3 regions of the Luteibacter sp. 3190 genome follow, and region 3 is predicted to be linked to each of the others. Evidence: predicted binding sites of a transcription regulator. Region 3 holds the regulator's gene; each other region holds the start of a gene.
What was found. The regulator FliA, encoded in region 3, starts transcription of late flagellar genes. The targets are predictions, from matches to a motif close to TAAAGTTTNNCNNNCNNNGGCCGATAA.
Positions count from the first base shown of each region.

Region 1: a site for FliA is predicted at 2,664-2,690, ahead of J2X58_RS03775 (GGDEF domain-containing protein). Genes of this name have one in related genera too.
Region 2: a site for FliA is predicted at 6,142-6,168, ahead of J2X58_RS10460 (flagellar hook-length control protein FliK). Genes of this name have one in related genera too.

Region 1 covers NZ_JAVDUO010000001.1:792,493-800,289, reverse strand. The annotation lists gene egtB (ergothioneine biosynthesis protein EgtB) at 1-2,032, opposite strand, end outside; gene J2X58_RS03780 (DUF427 domain-containing protein) at 2,059-2,436, opposite strand; gene J2X58_RS03775 (GGDEF domain-containing protein) at 2,724-4,232, shown strand; gene J2X58_RS03770 (VWA domain-containing protein) at 4,289-6,037, shown strand; gene J2X58_RS03765 (RNA polymerase sigma factor) at 6,049-6,609, shown strand; gene J2X58_RS03760 (hypothetical protein) at 6,606-7,358, shown strand; gene J2X58_RS03755 (YigZ family protein) at 7,379-7,797, shown strand, end outside.
Region 2 covers NZ_JAVDUO010000002.1:113,854-121,650, forward strand. The annotation lists gene J2X58_RS10425 (ATP-binding protein) at 1-691, opposite strand, end outside; gene J2X58_RS10430 (hypothetical protein) at 732-1,010, opposite strand; gene J2X58_RS10435 (hypothetical protein) at 1,215-1,454, shown strand; gene secF (protein translocase subunit SecF) at 1,535-2,497, opposite strand; gene secD (protein translocase subunit SecD) at 2,511-4,385, opposite strand; gene yajC (preprotein translocase subunit YajC) at 4,449-4,796, opposite strand; gene tgt (tRNA guanosine(34) transglycosylase Tgt) at 4,940-6,070, opposite strand; gene J2X58_RS10460 (flagellar hook-length control protein FliK) at 6,227-7,381, shown strand; gene J2X58_RS10465 (hypothetical protein) at 7,378-7,641, shown strand; gene J2X58_RS10470 (hypothetical protein) at 7,727-7,797, opposite strand, start outside.
Region 3 covers NZ_JAVDUO010000001.1:2,104,930-2,112,726, reverse strand. The annotation lists gene flhA (flagellar biosynthesis protein FlhA) at 1-1,426, shown strand, start outside; gene flhF (flagellar biosynthesis protein FlhF) at 1,521-2,858, shown strand; gene J2X58_RS09535 (P-loop NTPase) at 2,923-3,798, shown strand; gene J2X58_RS09530 (RNA polymerase sigma factor FliA) at 3,795-4,526, shown strand; gene cheY (chemotaxis response regulator CheY) at 4,587-4,988, shown strand; gene J2X58_RS09520 (protein phosphatase CheZ) at 4,997-5,638, shown strand; gene J2X58_RS09515 (chemotaxis protein CheA) at 5,647-7,689, shown strand; gene J2X58_RS09510 (flagellar motor protein) at 7,691-7,797, shown strand, end outside.

The DNA of each region.
Region 1 (7,797 bases), 1.3 Mb from region 3:
CGCCCGCCGCGAGAGGGAACGTTCGCCCGGCGATCGTCACATGCTGGTCGACGCGGCTGACGAGATGCATCTCGATGCGTTCGCGTTCCGCGTTCCACAGCGCACGGTGCTCGAACGCGTCGACGTCGAAGTCGCCGCCAAGCTCGCGGTTCACCCGCACGAGGACGTTGCGATTGAACGCCGCGGTGACGCCTTCGGCATCGTCGTACGCCGCCAGCAGCACGTCGATGTCCTTGACCTGGTCCGCGCCGACGATGAACCGCGCCCCCTCACCGAGCCGTGCGCGCACCGAGCGCAGCAGATCGGCCGCCTCGTCGTGCGTGAAGTTGCCGATCGTCGAGCCCGGGAAGAACGCGACCACGGGCCGGCCGGCGAACGCCTTGGGAACCTCGATGTCGCGGGTGAAATCGGCGACCAGCGGATGCACGGTCAGCGACGGATACGCGGCGCGAAGACGCTTCGCCGCGCCATCGAGCGCGTCGGGGCTGATGTCCACCGGCACGTAAGCGGATATCCAGGGCGCGGCGTCCAGCAGCATGCGCGTCTTGTCGCTCGCGCCGCTGCCCAGTTCCAGCAATACGGCGTCTTCGGGGATCGACGCCGCGAGCGCCGGTGCGATGTCGCGCAGGAGCGCGGTCTCGGTGCGCGTCGGGTAGTACTCGGCGGTCCGACAGATCGCTTCGAAGAGTTCGGAGCCCGTAGCGTCGTAGAAGTATTTCGGCGAGAACGTCTTCGGCGCCGAGGACAGACCGGCGAGCGTGTCGCGCAGGAAGGCCAGGCGATCGCCGTCCGGCGCGGTGCCGCCGTCGCGTGCGAGCCGCACGCCGGAGAACATCCATCGCTGCGCCGGACGGTAGAAGTTCCGGTATGTCGGACGCGCGTGGCCGGCCGGCGTCACGCAGCCGCCGCCCCGCAGCACCATCTGGCCGCTCATGAACTTGCCGTTGTACTCGCCCACGGCGTCGTCCGCAGGTTTGAAGCCGGGGTACGGCGCGTACGCGCTCGCGGTCCACTGCCAGGCCACGTCGTCGATCTGGCGCAGGTCGTCGCGCGTGCGGACGGCGTGCTCCCATTCGGCTTCGGTCGGCAGCCGCGCGGCGGCCCAGCGGGCGAACGCGTCGGCCTCGTAATAGCTGATGTGGATGACGGGGGCATCCGGATCCACCGGACGCCAGCCGCCGGGGGTCATGTGCGACCAGGCGGTGCCGTCGTGCTGCCAGTAGAGCGGCGCGTCCCAGCCTTCCTCCTGGCATTGCGCCCAGCCATCGGACAGCCACAGTTCCGGACGCCGGTAGCCGCCCTGCGCCATGAAGGCCAGCCACTGACCGTTCGTCACGAGGCGATCGGCGATCTCGAAGGGCTCGAGCCAGACCGTATGCGCGGGACCTTCGTTGTCGAAGGCGAAGGCCCCGTTCTTCACGCCGATCGGCACCGGCCCTCCACCGACCGGGCGGAACCCCGCGACGCCCTCGGAGGGAAGCCCCGGCCACGCCGGATCGAACGCCGGTTTCAGTGGCGATTGCGCGAACAGGTGCTGCACGTCCATCACCAGGAGCTCCTGATGCTGCTCCTCATGAGCGAGGCCCAGCTCGAAGAGCGCCGCGAGGTCCGCGGACAAGCCCTGTGCCAGAAGCACGCGCATGTGGGCGTCGACATGCTCGCGATACGCCAGCACGTGCTCCGTCGCCGGACGCGTGAGCAGCCCGCGCATGGGCCGCGGGTGGCGGGGGCCCACCGCGTCGTAGTACGAGTTGAAGAGGTAGCCGAAGTCCGGATCGAAGACGCCGTAACCCGGAAGGTTCGGACCGAGCAGGAAGGTTTCGAAGAACCACGTCGTGTGCGCCAGGTGCCACTTCGCCGGACTGGCATCGGGCATCGACTGCACCACCATGTCTTCCGCCCCCAGCGAGGCGACGAGGGCGAGCGTGCGGGCCCTGACCGCGTCGAAGCGGTCGGCCCTCGAGGCGGCGGCGGGTCCTGGCCGCGCGGCGGCGGCGCCGGGCGGCGCGGGGGTGTCGAACATGGCGTGCATGGGGAACTCCGTGGTGCGGCGAGGCATCAGTCCGGCGTGTGCTCGATGCTGACGCGGTCCGCGTAGAAGGCGAGGTGGTCCCGGATCGGCGCCACGGCGTCGTAGGGGGCCTCGTAGGTCCAGATGGCGTCGGTGGCGCCGGGCGCGTCGCCCGGGAGGCTGAAATACGACGCCTCGCCCTTGTACGGGCAATAGGTGTGGGTATCGCTGCGGCGCAGCGCCTCCATTCGCGCGTCGTCGCGCGGCAGGTAGAAGACGGGGCGATAGCTCGCCTCCTGCAACACGAGGGCGGCGCGGGAGTCGACGATCACCTCGTCACCGTAGCGGACGACGACACGGCCACCGGCCGGTTCGACGGTGATGGGATGATCGGGACCGGGAATCCTGCGGGGACGTTCGGGCATGGCGCGTTCCTCTTTCCTCAGGGGGGTCTCCCCATCCTGCGACCCATGGGCGGCGAATCCAAGTCGACTGCCCGGAACAGGTGAGATTACCGATTCGCATGAATCGCGATCTTGTACGGTTTTCGCCGTTTCCGCGGCATGCTTGCCGGACTTCTTCACACATGGCCACCCCGCGCCTTTACCATGGCGCTGCGTCCTCCGGGGGGAGGCGGATGAGCCCGCGTGCCTAAACATCCCGACGAGCCGGCCGATATGACTACCAGGTTGCAGGTGGCGGGAGGCTCGCCATGAAAGCCCGGGTCGCCGCGGTCGCTCTCGTCGCGGCTCATGCGTTGGCGTTGCTCACCGTGCCCCTCCCCGGCATGGCGATTTCGTATGTCTTCTTCTTCGGCGTCGCCGCCCTCGCGATGGGCAGCGTCGTGTACGCCTGGACGCGCTCCGGCACCCCACGGGACAGGCGCTGGTGGCTGCTGCTGGCCAGCCTCGCGCTGTGGATGACCGGCATGGCGTTGTCGGCGCGACAGAACTACGTGCTGGACAACTCGAATCCCGCGCCCGGCGACAGCATGTTCTTCTACATCCTGTACGTGCTGCCGGTGCTGGTTTCCGTTTCGTCCGCGCCGGTGGCCGCGCGAAAGCGCTGGGCGATGTCGATCGACCTCGTCCTGGCGACGCTCCTGGGCGTGCTGTTCTACGTGCGCACGTTCTCCATCGTCTCCGTGCAGGGGGCCATGGGCACGCAACAGGCGACCGACGTCGCCTACATGCTCGATTTCGAGAACGCGTGCCTCGCCATGGCGGCGCTGCTGCGATACGTCGCCACCGATCGCAAGGACGATCACTTCTTCTTCCGCGGCGTCACGGCGTTCTTCGTGACGTATGCGATCTGCGGTTACGTCTACAACCACCACGTCGCGCTGGCCGGTCATCCGGAGTTCGGCACATCGCCCTTCGACGCCCTGCTCGACCTGCCCTTCCTCGCGCTGTTCATCGCCGCGGTCACGCGCCAGCCGCAACGCCACTGGCACCCGCCCGTCTACCTCGTGCGCTTCGTGCAGAGCGCCAGCCCCACGTTCCTCGCCATGAGCGTGCTCGGCTTCGGCCTGATGGTGATCCCCGGCTATCCCACGCTGGGCATCGTCGGCGCGATCGCCGCGGTGATCGGGATCGGCCTGCGCGGCACGCTCGCCCAGGTCGACCTCGTCGAGGAGGAATTCCGCCTTTCGCGCAGTCGCGACGAGTTGCAGGGCCTCGTCTTCGTCGACAGCCTCACCGGGCTCGCCAACCGTCGGGCGCTCGACGAGCGCCTCTTGCGCGAATGGCACCGCCAGGGCCAGCAGGAGCCGATCGCGCTGCTCATGATCGACGTCGACTTCTTCAAGGAATACAACGACCGCTTCGGCCACCTCGCCGGCGACGAATGCCTGCGCGCCCTTGCCGCGGGCATGCTGGCGCATGGCACGCGCGCCGGCGATTTCATCGCGCGTTTCGGCGGCGAGGAGTTCGCCGTCGTGGCGCCCGGGACGCGTCCCGGGGAGGCGCTCGCGCTGGCCGAGTCGCTGCGCGCGCACGTCGAGTCGTTGCAGATCGCGCACCCGGCGAGCCCATTCCAGCGCCTGACGATCAGCATCGGGGTCGGCCTGGCGCATCCAAGCTCCGACGGCGGCCCCCTGGACCTGCTCAATGCCGCGGACCGGGCCCTGTACCGGGCCAAGCAGTCGGGTCGGAACCGGGTCGGCGCACCCGACGGCCCGCGGCTTGGCGCCGCCCGCGCCGACACCCGGCGCATGAGTTAACCCCGTTTCGTCCCCTGCTCCGTTTCACCGTCATGTCCCCCACGAGGTCATGCACGATGAACACGCTCCGCGTCACCCTCCCCTTGCTCTTCGCCGGCCTGGTCGCCGCCGCCGGCATGACCGCGCCCGATCCCGCCACCGCGTCGCAACGCGCCGTCGCGCCGCGAGAACCCGATGCGGCGGTCGATTGCATGCCCGACGGCCGTTACCCGCATCCGCATCCACTGCCGATACGCGCATTGGCCGCGCCGCCACCGCCACCCTCGCCGCCGGCGGCGATCGTCGAGCAGGCTCCGATGGTCGCGGCCCTGGCGGCGCCAGCGTCTCGCGACATGGCCTCGCCTCCCGTGGCAACGCGCGGGAAAATGTCGCTGCCCGCGCCCTACGCCCCGGTGGACCGCGACAACTACACGCATCGCGAGCAGAACGCCGTGCACCTCGCGGCCACCGATCCGGTCTCGACCTTCGGCCTCGACGTGGACACGGGCTCGTACACCAACGTGCGGCACATGCTCTCCGAAGGGCGACTGCCGCCCGCGGATGCGGTGCGTAGCGAGGAGTTCATCAACTACTTCGACTACGGGTACGGGAAGCCCGCGTCGCGCGAGCAGCCATTCTCGGTGACGACCGACCTCGCCCCGGCCCCGTGGAACGCGGAACGCCAGTTGCTGCTGGTGGGCGTGCAGGGCTACGACGTGCCCGCGGCGGATATCCCGGCGAGCAACCTCGTCTTCCTCGTCGACGTCTCCGGCTCGATGGATTCGCCCGACAAGCTGCCGTTGCTCAAGGCGTCGCTGAAACAGATCGTGCCGAAGCTGCGCGCACGGGACCGGATCTCGCTGGTCACGTACGCCGGCGCGACCTGCGTCGCCCTGCCGTCCACGCCCGGCGATCGTCATGCGACGATCCTCGCGGCGATCGACGCGCTCGGCGCCGGCGGCTCGACCAACGGCGCGGCGGGCATCGACCTCGCCTACGCGCAGGCGGCGAAAGGGTTCATACCGCACGGCGTGAACCGCGTCATCCTCGCCACCGACGGCGACTTCAACGTCGGCACGACGGGCATCGAGGCGCTGAAAGATCGTATCGCGCAGAAGCGCCGCGGCGGGGTCGCCCTGACCACGCTCGGCTTCGGCGAGGGCAACTACAACGACGCGATGGCGGTCACGCTCGCCGACGCCGGCAACGGCAGTCACCACTACATCGACAGCCTCGAGGAAGGCCGCCGCGTGCTCGTCGACGAGATGTCCGCGACATTGATGACCATCGCGAAGGACGTGAAGGTGCAGGTGGAGTTCAATCCGGCGGTCGTGACCGAGTACCGCCTCATCGGCTACGAAAAGCGCGCGCTCGCGCGCGAGGACTTCAACAACGACGCCGTGGACGCCGGCGACATCGGCGCGGGCGCCAACGTCACGGCGCTCTACGAAATCACGCTGCGGGGGTCCAAGGGAGCGCACGTCGATCCGCTGCGTTACGCCGCGGATGCGCCGCGCGCCGTCGAAGCGTCGCGGCCGTCGGGCGAACTGGGCTTCCTGCGACTGCGCTACAAGTCGCCCGACGGCGGCCCGAGCCGCCTGATCGAACGGCCGCTGTCCGCCGACGCGGCGGCCGCGCCGAGCGAACGCCTGCGCTTCGCCGCGGCGGTGGCGGCCTTCGCGGACCACCTGCGCGGTGGCAAGTACAGCGACGGCTTCGGCTACGACAACGTCGCCGATCTGGCACGCGGCGCACGCGGCACGGACGAGCACGGCTATCGCGCGCAATTCGTGCACCTGGTCGAAATGGCGGGGGCGATGCCGTAACCTTCCGCGCCATGGATGCACGTTCGGCCGACGATGGCGTACTGATGCTCGCCTGGGCGAGCGGGAGCGCGGCCGCCTTCGACGAGCTCTATGCGCGTCACAAGGGGCCGCTCTACCGTTTCCTGCTGCGCACGGTGAAGGACCGCGGCACGGCGGACGAGCTGTTCCAGGAAACCTGGAGTCGCGTGGTGGCGGCACGCGCGCGCTACCGGCCCGAGGCGAGGTTCACCACGTGGCTCCTGCAGATCGCCCACAACCTCGCGATCGACACCTTCCGGAAGCGGCGCCCGCAGGCGGGCGCCGAGGAGGCCGAAGTGGTCTTCGCCGCGCAAGCCGCGCCCGAACGGGAGCAGCCCGAGCACGCCCTTTCCGACTTCGAGCTACGGCGGCGCATGCAGCAGGCGATCGAAAGCCTGCCCGACGATCAGCGCACGACCTTCGTCCTGCGCATGGAGAACGAACTGTCCATCGAGGACATCGCCAGCATCACGGGCGTGGGTAAGGAAACGGCGAAATCGCGCCTGCGCTATGCGATGGCCCGGGTCCGTGAACAGATGACGGCACAGCCATGAACCCGAACACGCCTCCGCCGAACGACGACGACCTGCCCGACGAGCGCGAGCTCGCGGCGATGTACGCGCGCCTGCCGAAGGCGGAGCCGGACGCCGCGCTCGACGCGCGGGTCCGCCACGCCGCGACGAGCTACCCGACGCCTCGCCTGCGTTCGCGTTGGCCCGTCGCCCTCGGCTCGGCGGCGGTGCTCGTGCTGGCGGCGGGCCTCGCCTGGCAACTGCGCGACGCGCACCCGCCGGCGGCCTCGTCGGCACCGGCCGCCATCGTGCGCGAGCAGGTGCCGATCGCCGTGCCGGAAGCGGCCAGCCCAGCGAACGCCGAGGCACCCGCCGCGACACCGGCATCGTCGCCGGCCGCACGAAGCAAGGCTGCCGACGCGACGGCGCGACGGCCCATGAAGCACATGTCGGCGGCGCCGATGGCCGCGCCCGTGCCGGCCGCACCCATGGCGCCTCCGGCACCGCCGGTCGCCCCGGCGCCACCCGCTCCGCCGCCTCCGCCGTCGCCACCCGCGGACATCGCCGACGAACCGCCCCGGCTTCGTGTGCAGGCGATACGCGCGCCCGCCCCCGCCGCGGCACAGGGCTTCGCGGCGAATCCGGCACTCGGCCCGGACGATCGCGTCGGCGAGATCCGTCGACTGCTGGGCCGAGGGCAGCGCGACGAGGCCCTGCGGCGGCTTCGCGAACTGCGCGAGCGCTACCCGCGCTACGAGCTGCCCCAGGACCTGCGCGACCTGACGCCTTGAGTCGGCCACTGGAAACGCTCGTGGCCGCATGGCGTCACGAGGAGGACATCCGGAAGAGCCGCTTCGTCGCCCAGGCGTCGCCCGTCGCGACGCCGGCCGAAGCGCTCGAATGGTTCGCGGCGGCGGGCGATCCGGCGGCGACGCATAACTGCTGGGCGTACCGCATCGGCGACGCCTATCGCTTCAACGACGACGGCGAGCCAGGCGGCACCGCGGGCCGGCCGATCCTGCAGGCGATCGACGGTCAGGGGTGCGACCGCGTCGCGGTGGTGGTCACACGCTGGTACGGCGGCATCAAACTCGGCGCGGGCGGCCTCGCGCGCGCGTACGGTGGTTCCGCCGCCGAGTGCCTGCGACTCGCACCCCGCGTCCCGATCGTCGCGACGGGCCGCCTGTCGCTGCGCTGCGACTTCGGCGAACTGGCGCAGATCGCCGCGCG
Region 2 (7,797 bases), on a different contig from region 3:
TGAAGTCATGGGCGATGCCGCTGACGAGCTGGCCGATGGCCTGCTGTTTCTGGGCCTGCCGGGCGCCCGCCTCCGCCAGTTGCCGCGCCCGGTTGGCCATGTCGAGTTGCTCGCGCACCCCCGCCAGCCGGCTTTCCGCATCCCGCCGCGCGCCGTGCTCGGACTCGAGCCGTTCCATCAGCGTGCCGTAACGGGTGGAAGCGGTGGCGGTGCTCGCGACCGTCTGGTTGAGGCGGTCCTGCATGATCTCGATGATCGATTCGAGGGACGCCTGCAGCTCGACGCGCTCCGTGACGTCCCGGCTGATGACGATGAAGTGATCGAGTTCGTCGTCGGCCACGACCGGCGCGACCATCACCTCCCACCAGCGCGCCGAGCCGGCGCCGGGGTTGCGCGATCCGACGAAGTCGACACGCTCGCCGGCAGCCGCGCGATCGAGGACGCGCGCGACCATGTCCTGCGCTTCGGGCGGCCAGAGCTCGAGCCAGTGCCGTCCGATGAGCCGATCGGCTCCCTCCGGCGCGAGGGCCGCGCAACCGAGGCCCGCCACGAAGCGAATCACGCCGTCACGGTCGAGTTCCTTCATGCAGTCGGAGGAAGCCTCCACGAACTGCCGGTACCGCCCGTCCCAATCACTCATGGCGTATCGCCGCTCGTCACCCTGAATGAGGGATATGACGCGCCGCGCCACGGGTCGCTGTCAAGACGGAATTTTCACGCACGTCGCCGGATCAGCGTTCCGCCTGGGCGTCGACGTCGTCATCGAAGCCGGTTTCGCCCTCGGCGAAGACGGGCGCCCCGTCGTCCTCGACGCCGAGAACCAGTCCCAGGGCCTTCTCGGCCGCCTGAGCGGCGCTCGCCTCGTCGCGAAAACTGCGGTTCTCGTAGACGGCGAAATAGCTCGGGTAGCCACCGTCCGCGGGCTGGGAGATCAGCAGGGCGGTATAGCGGGAACCCTCTCGGGTCGCGCCGCTGGTGAGGGTGAAACGGGGGAAGTCGCGTGCTGCCATGGGGCCGGTGCCTCGTAAGGAACGGAAAGTCTAGCTCAGCCAGAGGCTTGGCCCATTTCCCGCACAAAAAGCCTTATCAATCAATACAATGTTGAACAACCTCGCACTTGCCTCATGCGTCGTTCTACGGTATTCCGTACGTCAAGCGACGTCACGCCGTCTTCACGGCGTCGCGAAACAGGGGAAACACAGGGGCACCGCAGCATGAACCTCATCACCACCGCGTCGCCGTCCCGGCGTCTTGCGTGGGCCGTCGCATCCGTACTCGCCCTGGCCGGCATCGTCGGCCTCGCACTCGCGCCGCAGGTGGCGGCCGCGATCCCGAGGACGGGCATCCAGATGGTCTACGCCTGGCTCTGCGCATCACTGGTCGGCTCCGCGTACGTCGTGGTCACTCTGGCCAACGACGCCGAAGGCGCCACCGAGGACGGTGACGATTTCTGATCCCAGGGATGAGGGATGGCTCAAGAAAAAAGGCCCGTCTCGCGACGGGCCTTTTTTTCTGGCGCGGGAGCATCGCCGGATCAGGGGCGACGCTCGAGCTCCGGGTCTTCCTTGGTGCGCGGCATCAGGTCCTGCTTCGACACGCCCAGCCAGAGGAGGATCGGACTGGCGACGAAGATCGACGAGAGCGTACCGACCAGGATGCCGATCAGCATCGTGATCGCGAAGCCATGGACCACCGGACCGCCGATGAAGAACAGCGCGGCCATCGTGATGCCGGTGAACAGCGACGTGATGATCGTACGCGACAGCGTGCTGTTGATCGAACGGTTGAGCACTTCTTCCGGCGTGGCGTTGCGGCTGGAACGGAAGAGTTCGCGCACACGATCGAACACGACGACCTTGTCGTTGATCGAGTAGCCCACCACCGCGAGCACCGAGGCGAGCACCGTGAGGTCGAACTCGCGCTGAGTCAGCGCGAAGATGCCGAGCGTGACGAGGACGTCGTGCACTTCCGTCGCCAGCGCCGCGATCGCGAAGCGCTTCTCGAAGCGGATCCACAGGTAACCCATGATGCCGACGATGACGAAGATCACCGCGACGATACCGTCGCTGCGCAGCTCTTCGCCGACCTGAGGGCCGACGAACGAGCGGCTCTTCATCGTGACGTCGGGACGGGTGGCCTTGAGCGCCGCGACGACGTCCGCGGCCACGCGCGACGCGGCCTCGTCGTTGCTGAGGTTCGCCGCGCCCTTGTCGTCCTTCGGCTGCAGGCGCACGGAGAATTCGCGCGCGCCGCCGACGGCCTGCACGAGCGGATTCTCCAGGCCGGCGTGTTCGAGCGCCGCGCGGACGTCGTTCACTTCGGCCGGCGAGGCGTACTGCACGTCGACAGCGACGCCGCCGAGGAAGTCCTGGCCGTAGTTGAAGCCCTTCGTGAGGATCAGCGCGACCGAGCCGATCATGAGCAGGATCGCCAGACCGATGCTGTACTTGCGCAGGCCGAGGAAGTTGAAGTTCGAATTGTGGTTGAAGATTTCCATGGCGTCCCTCCCGTCAGACCGACAGGGTCTTGAGCTTGCGGCCGCCGTGAATCAGCGCGGTGATGGCGTGGGTCACCGTCACCGACGTGAACATCGACGTGAGGATACCGATGAACAGCGTGACGCCGAAGCCCTTGATCGGACCCGAGCCCATGGTCATGAGACCCAGCGCCGCGAGCAGATGCGTCACGTTGGCATCGAGAATCGTCGCCCACGCCTTGTCGTAACCCGTGCGGATCGACGCCAGCGGCGACGAGCCGTTGCGCAGTTCCTCGCGGATGCGTTCGCAGATCAGCACGTTGGCGTCGATCGCCATGCCGAGGGTGAGCACGATACCCGCGATGCCCGGCATGGTCAGGGTGACCCCGACCAGCGACATCACGGCGACGAGCAGCACGAGGTTGAAGAACAGCGCGATGTCCGCGACGAGGCCGAAGAGCTTGTAGTAGATCGCCGCGGCCACCAGCACGAGGCCGAGGCCGAGCATCACCGCCTTGAAGCCCTTGTCGATGTTGTCGGCGCCCAGGCTGGGACCGATCACGCTCTCGCTGACGATGTCGACGGGCGCCGCGAGCGAACCGCCGCGCAGGAGCAGCGCGAGCTCGGAGGCTTCCTGGTCGTTCGGCAGGCCGTTGGTCGAGAACTGCTTGCCGAACGGCGAGCTGATGTTCGCGTAGTTGATCACCTCCTCGGTGATCTTCGGCGTCTTGATCTCCTTGCCGTCGACCGTCTTGGTCTCGACCGTGCGCGTGATGTAGAGCACCGCCATCGGCTTGCCGACGTTGTCGTTGGTGAACTCCTGCATCTTGCGCGCGCCGGCGCTGTTGAGCGAGACGCTCACGTTCGGCGTGCCGTTCTGCTGATCGCGACCGGAAACCGCGCTGGTGAGCTCGTCGCCCTTCGCGATCACCTTCTTGCTCAGCAGGTACGGACGGCCGTCCCGGCCGTAGTACAGCTTGGCGTCCGGCGGCACGCTGCCCGAGCGGGCGGCGTCCACGGCCTGCTGCGGCGTGTACAGGCCGGCACGGTATTCGAGCGTGGCGGTGGCACCGATGATCTTCTTGGCCTCGGCGGTGTCCTGGACGCCGGCGAGGTCGACGATGATCTGGTTCGGGCCCTGCTGCTGGATCAGCGGCTCGGACACGCCGAGGGCGTTCACGCGCTGGCGCAGCGTGGTCACGTTCTGCGTGATGGTGCTCTGGGCCAGTTCGCGCAGCTTCGCCGGCTTGACCGTGGCGTTGAGGATGAAGCGGTTACCGGTGGTCGGACCGTCGTTGACGGCGAGGTCCGGGTAATCGGTGCCGATCAGCGTGGCCGCCTGCTGGCGGTCGGCGTCCGAACGCAGCACGACGCTGACGCCCTGGCCGCGCGCATTGCGGTTCACCGCGTCGTACGAGACGTTCTTGTCGCGCAGCAGCGAGCGGATGTCGTCGGCGTAGCGCGTTTCCTGCGCGTCGATCACGGCGTTCTGGTCGACCTCCATCAGGAAGTGCACGCCACCCTGAAGGTCGAGGCCCAGGGGCATCGAGTTCGCGTTGATCGAACGCAGCCAGCCCGGTACCGTGGACGCGAGGTTCAGCGCCACGGTGTAGTTCTCGCCGAGGCCCGTGCGCAGGGCGTCGGACGCCTTGGCCTGCGCGTCCACGCTCGGGAAGCGCGCCAGCAGGCGCGTGCCCTTTTCGTCGAGCTCCAGGGATGTCGCCGGCACCTTCGCGGTGGCCAGCATGCCCTCGACCTTGGTCTTCAGCGCGGGGTCGACGGCGGCCCCGCGGTTGCCCGAGATCTGCACGGCGGGCTGCGGCGGGAAGACGTTCGGCAACGCATACACGATGCCGAACAGCAACACGATCACGACCAGCGCGTACTTCCAGCGTGGAAAATCACTCATGCCTTACATTCCGTGAAAGCGGCCGAGCACCGGCCGCGGCTGACGCTATGGAAGAGGAAAGTCTTACGACTTCTTCAGGCTGCCCTTCGGCAGGACCTGGGTGATCGAGCCCTTCTGCACCTGGACGACGGTGCCCGGGGCGATCTCGACACGGACGAACGACTCGCCCACGTCCTCGATGCGGCCGGCCATGCCGCCGCTCATGACCACCTCGTCGCCCTTGGCCAGTGCGGCCAGAAGCGCGCGGTGCTCCTTCTGCCGCTTCATCTGCGGCCGGATCATCATGAAATAGAAGATGCCGAACAGCACCGCCATCATGATCAGCGGCGAGAAGCCAAAGGCCCCCTGCGGAGCGGCGCCGGCGGCGGGAGCGGTGGCCTGGGCAATGGCAGCGAACGTCGGAAGGCTCATCGGATTTCTCGCAAGTCATGGAACGGCCAAGGAAAAGCTGCCGTTCACGTAAAAAGATCGTGGATTATGCCACGCACCCCGGCGGTTATGTACCGCACCCCGTCAAGGGGTTGGGGGCGCCAGGGCACCCCTGCAAGGCCGGATCAGCCGTCGGTGGCGCCCTTGCGACGCGCCTCATAGAACGCCGCCACGAAGTCCTCCAGACCGCCGGCCTCGATGGCGCCACGCAGTCCGGCCATGAGCCTCTGGTAATGACGAAGGTTGTGCATCGTCGCCAGCTGGCTGCCGAGGATCTCGTTGCAACGGTCGAGGTGGCGCAGGTAGGCGCGGGAAAAACCGTTGGCGCAGGCGTAGCAGTCGCAGCCTTCCTCGATCACGCGGGTGTCCGTCGCGAACTTCGCGTTACGGATGCGCAGGGTGCCGGCGGCCGTGAAGAGGAAGCCGTTGCGGGCGTTCCGGGTCGGCATGACGCAGTCGAACATGTCGATGCCGCGGCGCACCGCCTCCACGATGTCTTCCGGCCGGCCCACACCCATGAGGTAACGGGGGCGATCCTTCGGCAGCATCGGCAGGGTGAAATCGAGCGTGTGGTTGCGCTCGGCTTCCGGCTCGCCCACGGCCAGACCGCCCACCGCGTATCCGTCGAAGCCGATCTCGATCAGGCGCTCGGCCGAGCGGCGGCGGAGGTTTTCGAACGTGCTGCCCTGGACGATGCCGAACAGCGCGTTTGGGTTCTTCAGGTCGTCGAAGGCCCGCCGCGAACGCTCGGCCCAGCGCAGGCTCAGCTCCATGGAGTCCGAGGCGACGCGCTCCGTCGCGGGATACGGGGTGCACTCGTCGAAGATCATGGCGACGTCGGAGTCCAGCACCTTCTGGATCCGCATCGATTCCTCGGGCGAGAGGAACACCTTCGAGCCGTCGACCGGCGAGGCGAACGTGACGCCTTCTTCCGTGATCTTGCGCTTGTGCGCCAGCGAGAAGACCTGGAAGCCGCCGGAATCGGTAAGGATCGGCTTGTCCCAGCCGATGAACTTATGCAGCCCGCCGAACTCGCCGACGATCTCCAGACCCGGGCGCAGGAACAGGTGGAAGGTATTGCCGAGGATGATCTCCGCGCCGGTGTCGAGGACATCGCGCGGGGTCATGGCTTTCACGGAGCCGTAGGTGCCCACGGGCATGAAGGCCGGCGTTTCCACGGTGCCGCGGCCGAAACGGAGACGGCCGCGCCGGGCCGCGCCATCGGTGGCGAGGAGGTCGAAAGGGAGCTGGGTCATCCGCCCATTCTAACCTGCCGGCGCGGGGCGGAGGTTTGCCGATAAGGCATGGTCCAAGGGCGCGCCCGACCTAAAGTTTCGTAAAAACCCGCCGATCCCTTGGGACACAGGAGCGTGCCCACCGAGGGTGCGCCTGGCGCCGGGAGGGCATCCCCCTTGATCATCCAGCCGACCAGTCTCGCTGCCCAGCTCTGGGCCGGCGCGGCCGCGGGCACCACGGCCGCAGCGGACAGCTGGCGGGTCGGGACCCTGCTGTCGGCGCGCATCATGGGGCAGACCGACATCGGCAAGCTGTTGCTCGACATCGGCGGGATGACCGTCGAAGCCGACGCGCCGGGCGGCCAGTTGCCACAGCAGTTCCAGGTGCGCGTGCTGACCCAGGGCGCGCAGCCGCAGCTCGAGATCGTCCCGGGCAACACCGACGAACGCGTCGCCATGCAGGGCCTGCGTGAACGCCTGCCGCTGCAGAACGGCTACGCGCCTCTGCTCGGCGTCCTCGCGGCGCTCGGTCGTCGCCCCGTCGCACGGATGCTGCCGGCGCCACTGCGCGCCGCGCTGGCCACCCTCGAAGCCGCCATCAGCAAACCGTCCGACGTCAGTTCGCCGCTTGGCATGAAGGAGGCGATCGCGAAGAGCGGCGCGTTCCTCGAGGCCCATCTCGCGGAGCCGAAGCACGAGACGCCCGCCGCCGACGACTTCAAGGCGGCGCTGCTCGCCCTGCGCCGCGCGCTCGCCGACATTCCCACCGGCCGGCCGGGCACCCAGCTCGCCCGGCCAGCCAGCGACACGCCACCGCCGCTTGTGCAGCGGGCGCTCGTCGCCCAGCCGCGAGCCCCCGAACTCAGCCTCGGCGACGACGACATCGAAGCCGTCGTCGGCCAGCTGCGTACGGACACGCGCGCGGCCCTGTCGCGCGTCGAGATCGCGCAGCTGGAATCGCACCCGCAGGCGGGCGTGTGGATGATCGAAGTGCCGCTCGCCGCAGGGCGCGGCTACGACGTGCTGCAGATTCGTATCGAGGAAGGCCAGCCGCTGCCTGGCGACACCGAGGGCCCGTGGACGGTGGGTTTCGCCATCGATCCGCCGTCGCTCGGCGCCGTGCAGGGCGAGATCCAGCTCCGCGTGCCGCGTGTTTCCGTCCGCCTGTGGGCACAGCGTCCCGAAACGGTCGCGCATCTCGAGAACGCGTTCGTCGTGCTGCGCCGCCTGCTCGAAAAGAGCGGCCTCATCCTCGACCACTTCAGCTGCATGCACGGCCTGCCGACGCCGAGCAGCGCCTACAGCGCCGTCCTGCTGGAAGCCCGCGCATGACGACGGCCCTCCCCTCGCCCCGGCGCAGCGTCACGTTGCGCCTCGCGTCCCCCACGAGCAACGGCAACAGCCAGCGCATCGACGCCCACGGCGTGAAGACGATGCTCGAACGCGCGCAGGCACTAGGCCTCGCACCGCAGCTCGATCCGCAGATCGCGACGCTGCTCGCCGCGGTACGCCTGCGTGACGACGTGCCGCCGGAACTCTACGCGGCACTGTCGGCCGTGGTCGGGACGTTGCTCGCCGCCACGGACGGATAGGCGCGACCGGCGACTTCTTGATCCGGTGGGAAGCGCGCTCGCGCGCGAACGGGTGCTCGCCGCGAGCGCACATCCCAATGACGCATTACGCCATCGTCGAGAGGATCGGACCGGCGACCGCCTTCGAGACGGCGAGACCGCCACCCGGGACAGGCC
Region 3 (7,797 bases):
CGGCCTCTCGGCCGGCGAGGCGGCGCGCACCTATACGCTGCTGACCATCGGCGACGGCCTGGTGGCGCAGGTGCCGGGCCTGATGCTCTCGATCGCCACCGCCGTGATCGTCACCCGCGTGTCGAAGTCCCAGGAAATGGGCAAACACGTCATGGGGCAGCTGTTCGGCCAGCCGAAGGCGCTGGGCGTCGCGGCGGTCGTGCTCGGCACGATGGGCCTGATCCCGGGCATGCCGAACATCCCGTTCCTGATCCTCGCCGGCGTGGCCGGCTTCGGCGCGTGGAAGTTGCACCGCAAGCAGCTCGACGCGGCCGCGGGCATCGTGTCCGGCGCGGGCACGCCGGGTACCGAGCTGGCGCTCGAGTCGGCGCCGCCGGCCGAGCGTCTCGAACTGTCGTGGGAGGACGTGGCGCAGGTCGACACGATCGGCCTGGAGGTCGGCTACCGCCTGATCCCGCTCGTGGACAAGGCGCAGGGCGGCGAGCTCATGGCGCGGATCAAGTCCGTGCGTCGCAAGCTTTCGCAGGAACTCGGCTTCCTCGTGCCGTCGGTGCACATCCGCGACAACCTCGACCTCGTGCCCCACGGCTATCGCATCTCGCTGATGGGCGTGCCGATGGGCGAAGCCGAGATCCACACCGAGCGCATGCTGGCGATCGATCCGGGCCGCGTGCACGGCACGATCAACGGCATCGCCACGCGCGATCCGGCCTTCGGCCTCGACGCCGTCTGGATCGAGCCGGGCCTGCGCGAGCACGCGCAGACGCTGGGCTACACGGTGGTCGATCCCGCCACCGTCATCGCGACGCACCTCTCGCACATCCTGCAGAACCACGCGCACGAGCTCATCGGCCACCAGGACGTCCAGCAGCTCCTCGACCGCCTCGCGCAGCAGACCCCGAAGCTCGTGGAAGACCTGGTGCCCAAGCGCCTGTCGCTCGGCGCGGTGGTCAAGGTGCTGCAGAACCTGCTCGCCGAGCGCGTGCCCATCCGCAACTTCCGCGGCATCGTGGAATCGCTCGCCGAGCATGCGGGCCAGAGCCAGGATCCGGGCGTCCTCGCCGCCGCGGTGCGCGTCACCCTCGGCCGCCAGATCGTGCAGGAGATCGCGGGTCTCGGCACGGAAGTGCCTGTCATTACTTTGGCGCCGGATCTCGAACAGATCCTGCTGCAGTCGCTCCAGGGTGGCGGTCCCGCCGGCGCCGCGGTCGAGCCGGGTCTGGCGGACCGCCTCCAGCAGTCGGTCGCGGAGGCCTCGCGGCGGCAGGAAGCGGCCGGGGAACCGGCGGTGCTCCTGGTGTCGCCGGCGTTGCGTCCATGGCTTTCGCGCTTCACGCGTCATGTGGCCCAAAACCTGCATGTACTCGCCTACAACGAGGTTCCGGACAACCGGCGCGTCAAGCTGGTGACGGCCCTCGGGCGATAGGACTTGAGACGTCGCGCGGAGAACGCGGGGCGCAAGCGGAAGAAACTGATGGCGTCCCCGCGACGGGCGCCAGGACGAAGACAGGATCGAAGGCATGAAAATCAAACGATTCGTTGCTCCCGACATGCGCCAGGCCATGCGCCAGGTCCGTGACGAACAGGGTCCCGACGCGGTGATCCTGTCGACGCGTCGGATGGACGACGGTATCGAGATCATCGCCGCCCTCGATTACGACGAGGCCCTGGTCCGCGAGGCCGGTTTCGGCATCGACGCGCCGGCGCCGAAGCGCGAAGAGGCGCCGATCCGCGCCCAGCGCGACGAAGCCGAGCGCGCCGCGCGCATCGACCAGGCCCGCGCCGCGACCGCCGCCGCCGTGGAACGCGCCGCGAAGGCGGGCCTCGCCGGGACGGGCAACGCGCCGCAGCGTCAGTCCAGCGCCGCGCTCGCCGCGAGCGTCGCCGACGTGGTCCGCGCGGCCACGGTCGCCCCGGCCAACGATGCCGCCGTCAACGGCGTGCGCGCCGAGATCAACAACCTGCGCGAGATGCTCGAAGTGCAGCTCTCGACGCTCGCCTGGAATCAGATGGACCGCGACCAGCCGCTGCGCGCCCGCGTGCTGCGCGAGATGACCCGTCTGGGCATCGACGGCGACGTCGCCCGCTCGCTCAGCGCCGAACTGCCGCCGGGCATGACGGCCGAGCAGGCGCGGTATCTGCCGCTCGGTATCCTGTCCCGTCACATTCGCACGTCGGGTCGCAACTTCGACACCGTCGGTGGCGGCGTCACCGCGCTGGTCGGCACCACTGGCGTCGGCAAGACGACGACCATCGCCAAGCTCGCCGCGCGCGCGGTGCTTCGCCACGGCGCGTCGAACGTCGCCCTGATCAGCGCCGACCAGTACCGCATCGGCGCCGGCGCCCAGCTTGAGCATTACGGCCGGTTGCTCGGCGTGCGCGTGTTCAACGCCCACGACGCCACCAGCCTGCGCAACGTGCTGTTGCAGCTGCGCGGCCGTCATACCGTGCTGGTCGACACCGCGGGCCTCGCCGGCAACGATCCCAAGCTGCAACAGCAGTTCGAGACGCTGCGCGCGACCTCCGACGTCCGCGTCTGCCTGGTGCTCGCCGCCAACGCGCAGGCGCAGGCGATCGACAACGCCATCCGCGCCTATGCGCCGCTGGCGCCGCAGAGCGCGATCCTCACCAAGCTCGACGAAGCGCCGCTGATCGGCGGCGCCCTCTCGGCGGTGATCCGCCACGGCATGCCGCTGGACTACACCACGGATGGTCAGCGCGTGCCCGAAGACATCGCCACGGCCGACGCGCGCAAGCTCGTCTGCCTGGCCGCACAGCTCCTCAAGCAGCGCAACGACGAACCCGACGACGCCGTCCTGGCCGAACGGTTCGGCCTCTCACCCCCGGCGATGGCCTGACCGGCCGCGCCGCGCCCGCCCGACTCCCTGCGTGACTCCGTCCCATTCCTGCAGTGATCTTTCTATGAACACACACGTCGATACGACCCAGGCCGCCGGCCTCAACTGGCTCGCCGACCGCCGGCCCACCCGCAGCATCGCGATCGCGGGCGGCAAGGGCGGCGTGGGCAAGACCACGGTGGCCGTGAACCTCGGCATGGCCCTGGCCATGGGCGGGCGCGACGTGCTGTTGCTGGACGCCGACCTCGCGATGGCGAACATCGACGTGCTCCTCGGCCTCCAGCCCACGCGGCACCTCGGGCACATGCTCGAAGGCGAATGCGCCATCGAGGACCTGGTGCTCCCGGCCGCGCACGGCCTGAAGGTCATCCCGGCCACGTCCGGCGCCCGTCGCATGGCCCAGCTGCCGAACATCGAGCACGCCGCGGTCATCCGCGCGTTCGACGAGTACACGTTGCCCCCCGAATACCTGATCGTCGACACGGCCGCCGGCATCTCCGACAGCGTGTCGATGTTCGCCGCGGCGTCCGACGAGGTGGTGGTGGTGGTCTGCGACGAGCCTGCCTCGCTGACCGACGCCTATGCCCTGATCAAGGTCATGAGCCGCGAGTTCGCGGTCAACCGCTTCCGCATCGTGGCGAACATGGTCCGGCACGCCCAGGAAGGCCGCCAGCTGTTCGAGAAGCTGTCCCGGGTCACCAACCGCTTCCTCGACGTGTCGCTCGATTTCATGGGGATGGTGCCGCACGACGAGTACCTGCGCCAGGCCATCCGCCGCCAGGCGGCGGTCGTCGACGCCTGGCCGAGCAGCCGCTCCGCGGTCGGATTCAAGAATCTGGCCAGGTCGGTCGATACATGGGGTGAACCCGAGCCCCGCGCGCAGGGCCGTATCGGTTTCTTCGCCGAACGGTCCCACCTGGGGGGAGGGCTGCCACTGTGAGTGTCGCGACCGAATACCTGGAGATCACGCGGATTCCGCCTGACCAACTGGTGAGGACTCACGCGCCGCTGGTGCGCCGCATCGCCTATCACCTGATGGGCAGGCTGCCGCCAAGCGTGGATGCTAACGACCTCATGCAGGCCGGGATGATCGGACTGCTCGAGGCCGCGAGGAATTATTCGCCGACTCGCGCGGCCAGCTTCGAAACCTATGCGGGCATCCGCATACGTGGCGCCATGCTGGACGAACTGCGCAAGACGGACTGGACCCCGCGCTCCGTCCACCGGAAGTTGCGCGAGGTGGCGGAGGTGACGAGGCAGATCGAAAACGAGACGGGCGCGGATGCCGAAGACGCGGAAGTGATGAAGCGGCTGGGCATCGACGCCATGGAATACAACCAGATCCTGGCCGACGCGGCGAGCGCGCGGTTGCTGAGCCTGACGGCGCCCGAAGGCGACGAGGGCGCGGCGATCGACGTCGCGGACCCGGACGCCACGGGCCCGGAAGGATTGTTCGAGCAGGAAGGCCTGCGCGACGCGCTGGCGCAGTCCATCGACGGACTGCCCGAGCGCGAGAAGCTGGTCATGTCGCTGTACTACGATGAAGAACTCAACCTGAAGGAAATCGGTGCGGTGCTGGGGGTGAGCGAATCGCGGGTGTGCCAGATCCATGGCCAGGCCCTGATCCGCCTCCGTGCTCGCATGTCGGGTTGGAAAGACAAGCATTGACGGCATCCCGGTGCCGTCGCCGGTAAGAAGCACGCGCGGTCAGCAAGGCGGAGACGAGTTTTGGACAAGAACATGAAGATCCTCGTGGTGGACGATTTCTCCACCATGCGACGCATCGTCAGGAACCTGCTGGTGGAGCTCGGCTTCACCAACACCCTGATCCAGGAAGCCGAAGACGGCAACGCGGCCCTCGCAATGCTGCGCTCGCAATCCTTCGACCTCGTGGTCACCGACTGGAACATGCCCAACATGACGGGCATCGAGCTCCTGCGCGCCATCCGCGCGGACGCCGCGCTCAAGGCGTTGCCGGTGCTGATGGTCACCGCCGAGAACAATCGCGACCAGATCATCGCCGCCGCGCAGAGCGGCGTGAACGGCTACGTCGTGAAGCCGTTCACGGCCGTCACGCTGAAGGAAAAACTCGACAAGATCTTCGAGCGGCTCGCCGCGGCCGCCGGCTAAGGATGACCATGAACACGATGCTTTCCAGCGGCCGCGACGTCGCCCCCGAACTGCGCGAACTCTTCGAGGCCGACGACAGCGTGGCCTTCGAGCACGCGCTCGACAACCTCCTGCGCACGCGCGAGCAGCACATCTTCCTCGCGCTCGGTCACCTCGCGCGCGACCTGCACGAGTCGGCACGCCGCCTTGCCGCCGATATCTCCACCGACGGCGTCCCGGGCAACATGAGCGACGCGCGCAAGCATCTGCGCGACGTCCTCGAGATGAGCTCGCAGGCGGCCCACCGCACGCTCGACTTCAGCGAGAAGCTGCGCCCCCAGGCGCAGGCGCTGGCCCGCCAGGCCGACGAGGTGCTCGTGCTCGACCAGGCCGATCCGGCGTTCGCCAGCAACGCGACGGCACTGGCCGTGCGCGTGGGCGACTTCGCGCAGAGTTGCGACATCGGGTTCGGCGAAATGGTCGAAGCCCAGTCCTGGCAGGACCTCTCCGGCCAGCGCGTGGCGCAGGTCGAGGCGTTCATGGCGAAGGTCGAATCCTCGCTCGTGGAGCTGGTGCGGCTCACGGGGTCGCTCGCGGGCGGCGCGGCACCGGCGGCCGACAAGGTCAGCCAGGACGAAGTGGACCGCCTGCTCAGCGAATTCGGGTTCTGAGCGCGCTTATGAGCGTGGAGCTGGACAACGAGCTTCTCAACGTCTTCCTCATCGAGGCGCGGGAACTGCTCGAGAGCCTGGGCGAACAGCTGGTGGACCTCGAGTCCACGCCCGGCGACGTCGAACTGCTGAACGCGGTGTTCCGCGCATTCCATACCGTCAAGGGTGGCGCGGGCTTCCTCGGCCTCAATCCGATGGTCGAGCTGTGCCATCGCGCGGAAGATCTCCTCAACGAGGCCCGCAACGGCGCGATCGTGCTCGATGCGGGCTTCATGGACGCGCTGCTGGAATCGCTCGACCTGCTCAACGACATGATGCGCGCCGCCGACGGTGGCGTGCCGATCGAAGCCGCGCCTCGTTCGCTGCTCGATCGCCTGCTCATTCCCGGCCGCGCGGCGACGGCGGCACCGGTGGCGCTCGCGGCACCCGTGGCGGTCGCCGCCAGCGCACCCGCGCGCGCGCACGATCCGATCGAAGACGAATTCGAGGCGATGCTCGACGCCGCCCGCAGCGATCGGGCGCCCACGCCGGCACCGTCCGGCACCATTTCCGACGACGAGTTCGAAGCGCTGCTCGACTCGCTTTACGGCACGGCTGCGCCGGGCTCCGAGCCCGTCGGCGTCGTTCCGGCACCGGTGGTTGAGGCTCCGGCGCCAGCCACCGACCCGAACGCCATCAGCGACGACGAATTCGAGGCGCTGCTCGACAGCCTGCATGGCACGGCCGCGCCCGGCACCACGCCGATTGCGGCGCCCGAGCCGCTTGCGCCGGCGGCGGTGGCAGCGACCGCGGCGCCCGTCGCCCCGGCTCCCGCGTCCAGCACCGACGACACATCGGCGAAGCCGAAAGCCGCGACCGAAAAACGCGGCGCCCAGACGGCCGACACCACCGTCCGCGTCGACACGCACCGCCTCGACGGTCTCGTCGACGCCGCGGGCGAACTCGTGCTGGTGCGCAACCGCCTGAGCAACCTCGCGCCACGCGGCACGAACGATCCCATGGAGCGCGCGATCGGCGAGCTCGAGCGCGTGGCCGAAGATCTGCAGAACGCCGTGCTGCGCATGCGCATGCAGCCGGTGGGCAAGCTGTTCTCCCGCTTCCCGCGCATCGTGCGCGATCTTGCCCGCCAGCTCGGCAAGGAGATCGAGCTCGTCACCGAGGGCGAGGACACCGACATCGACCGCACCGTGGTCGAGGCCCTGGCCGATCCGCTGGTGCACCTGCTGCGCAACGCCGTCGACCACGGCATCGAGATGCCCGACGCGCGTGCCCGCGAGGGCAAGCCGCGCGCCGGCACGGTGCGCCTCGCGGCGGGCCAGTTCGGCGACCGCATCGTCATCACCGTCACCGACGACGGCAAGGGCATGGATCCCGAGGTCCTGCGCCGCAAGGCGGTCGAAAAGGGGCTGATGGACGAGGAGCAGGCCGCGCGCCTCGACGAGCGCGAGTGCTACGAGATCGTGTTCCGCCCCGGCTTCTCCACGGCGAGCCAGGTTTCCGACATCTCCGGCCGCGGCGTCGGCATGGACGTCGTCAAGACCAAGATCGTCGAGCTCGGCGGCACGTTGTCGATCGACTCGCGCGTCGGGCACGGCAGCACGGTCCGCCTCTCGGTGCCACTCACGCTCGCGATCCTTCGCGTGCTGATGGTGCGCGTGGGCGACCGTCTGCTCTCGCTGCCGATGTCGAACGTCGCCGAGGTCTTCGAACTCGTTCCCGGCCAGATCCAGGAACTGGACGGACGCATCGTCGCGGCCCACCGCCAGCGCGCGCTGCCGCTGGCCGACCTCGGCCGCTGGGCCGGCGCGGCGGGGAAGGGCGGTCACGTCGTCGTGGTGCAGATCGGGCACCAGACGCTCGGCTGCCTCGTCGACGAGGTGCTCGGCCGCGAGGACGTCATGGCCAAGCCGCTCGGTCCGTTTCTCAAGGATGTTCCCGGCGTCGCCGGCGCGACCATCACCGGCGACGGCCGGATCGCGCTGGTGCTGGATCTCGCAGGCCTCGCCGACGACGGCGGCCAGGTGCTGCCCTCGCTAAGGATGGCTGTCTGACATGGATATCGTGAGCGTCGTCGGGACGATCCTGGCCTTCGTGGTCATCATCGTGGGAACCATCCTCAAGGGGTCGAGCCTCGACGCCCTGTGGAACCCGGCGGCCTT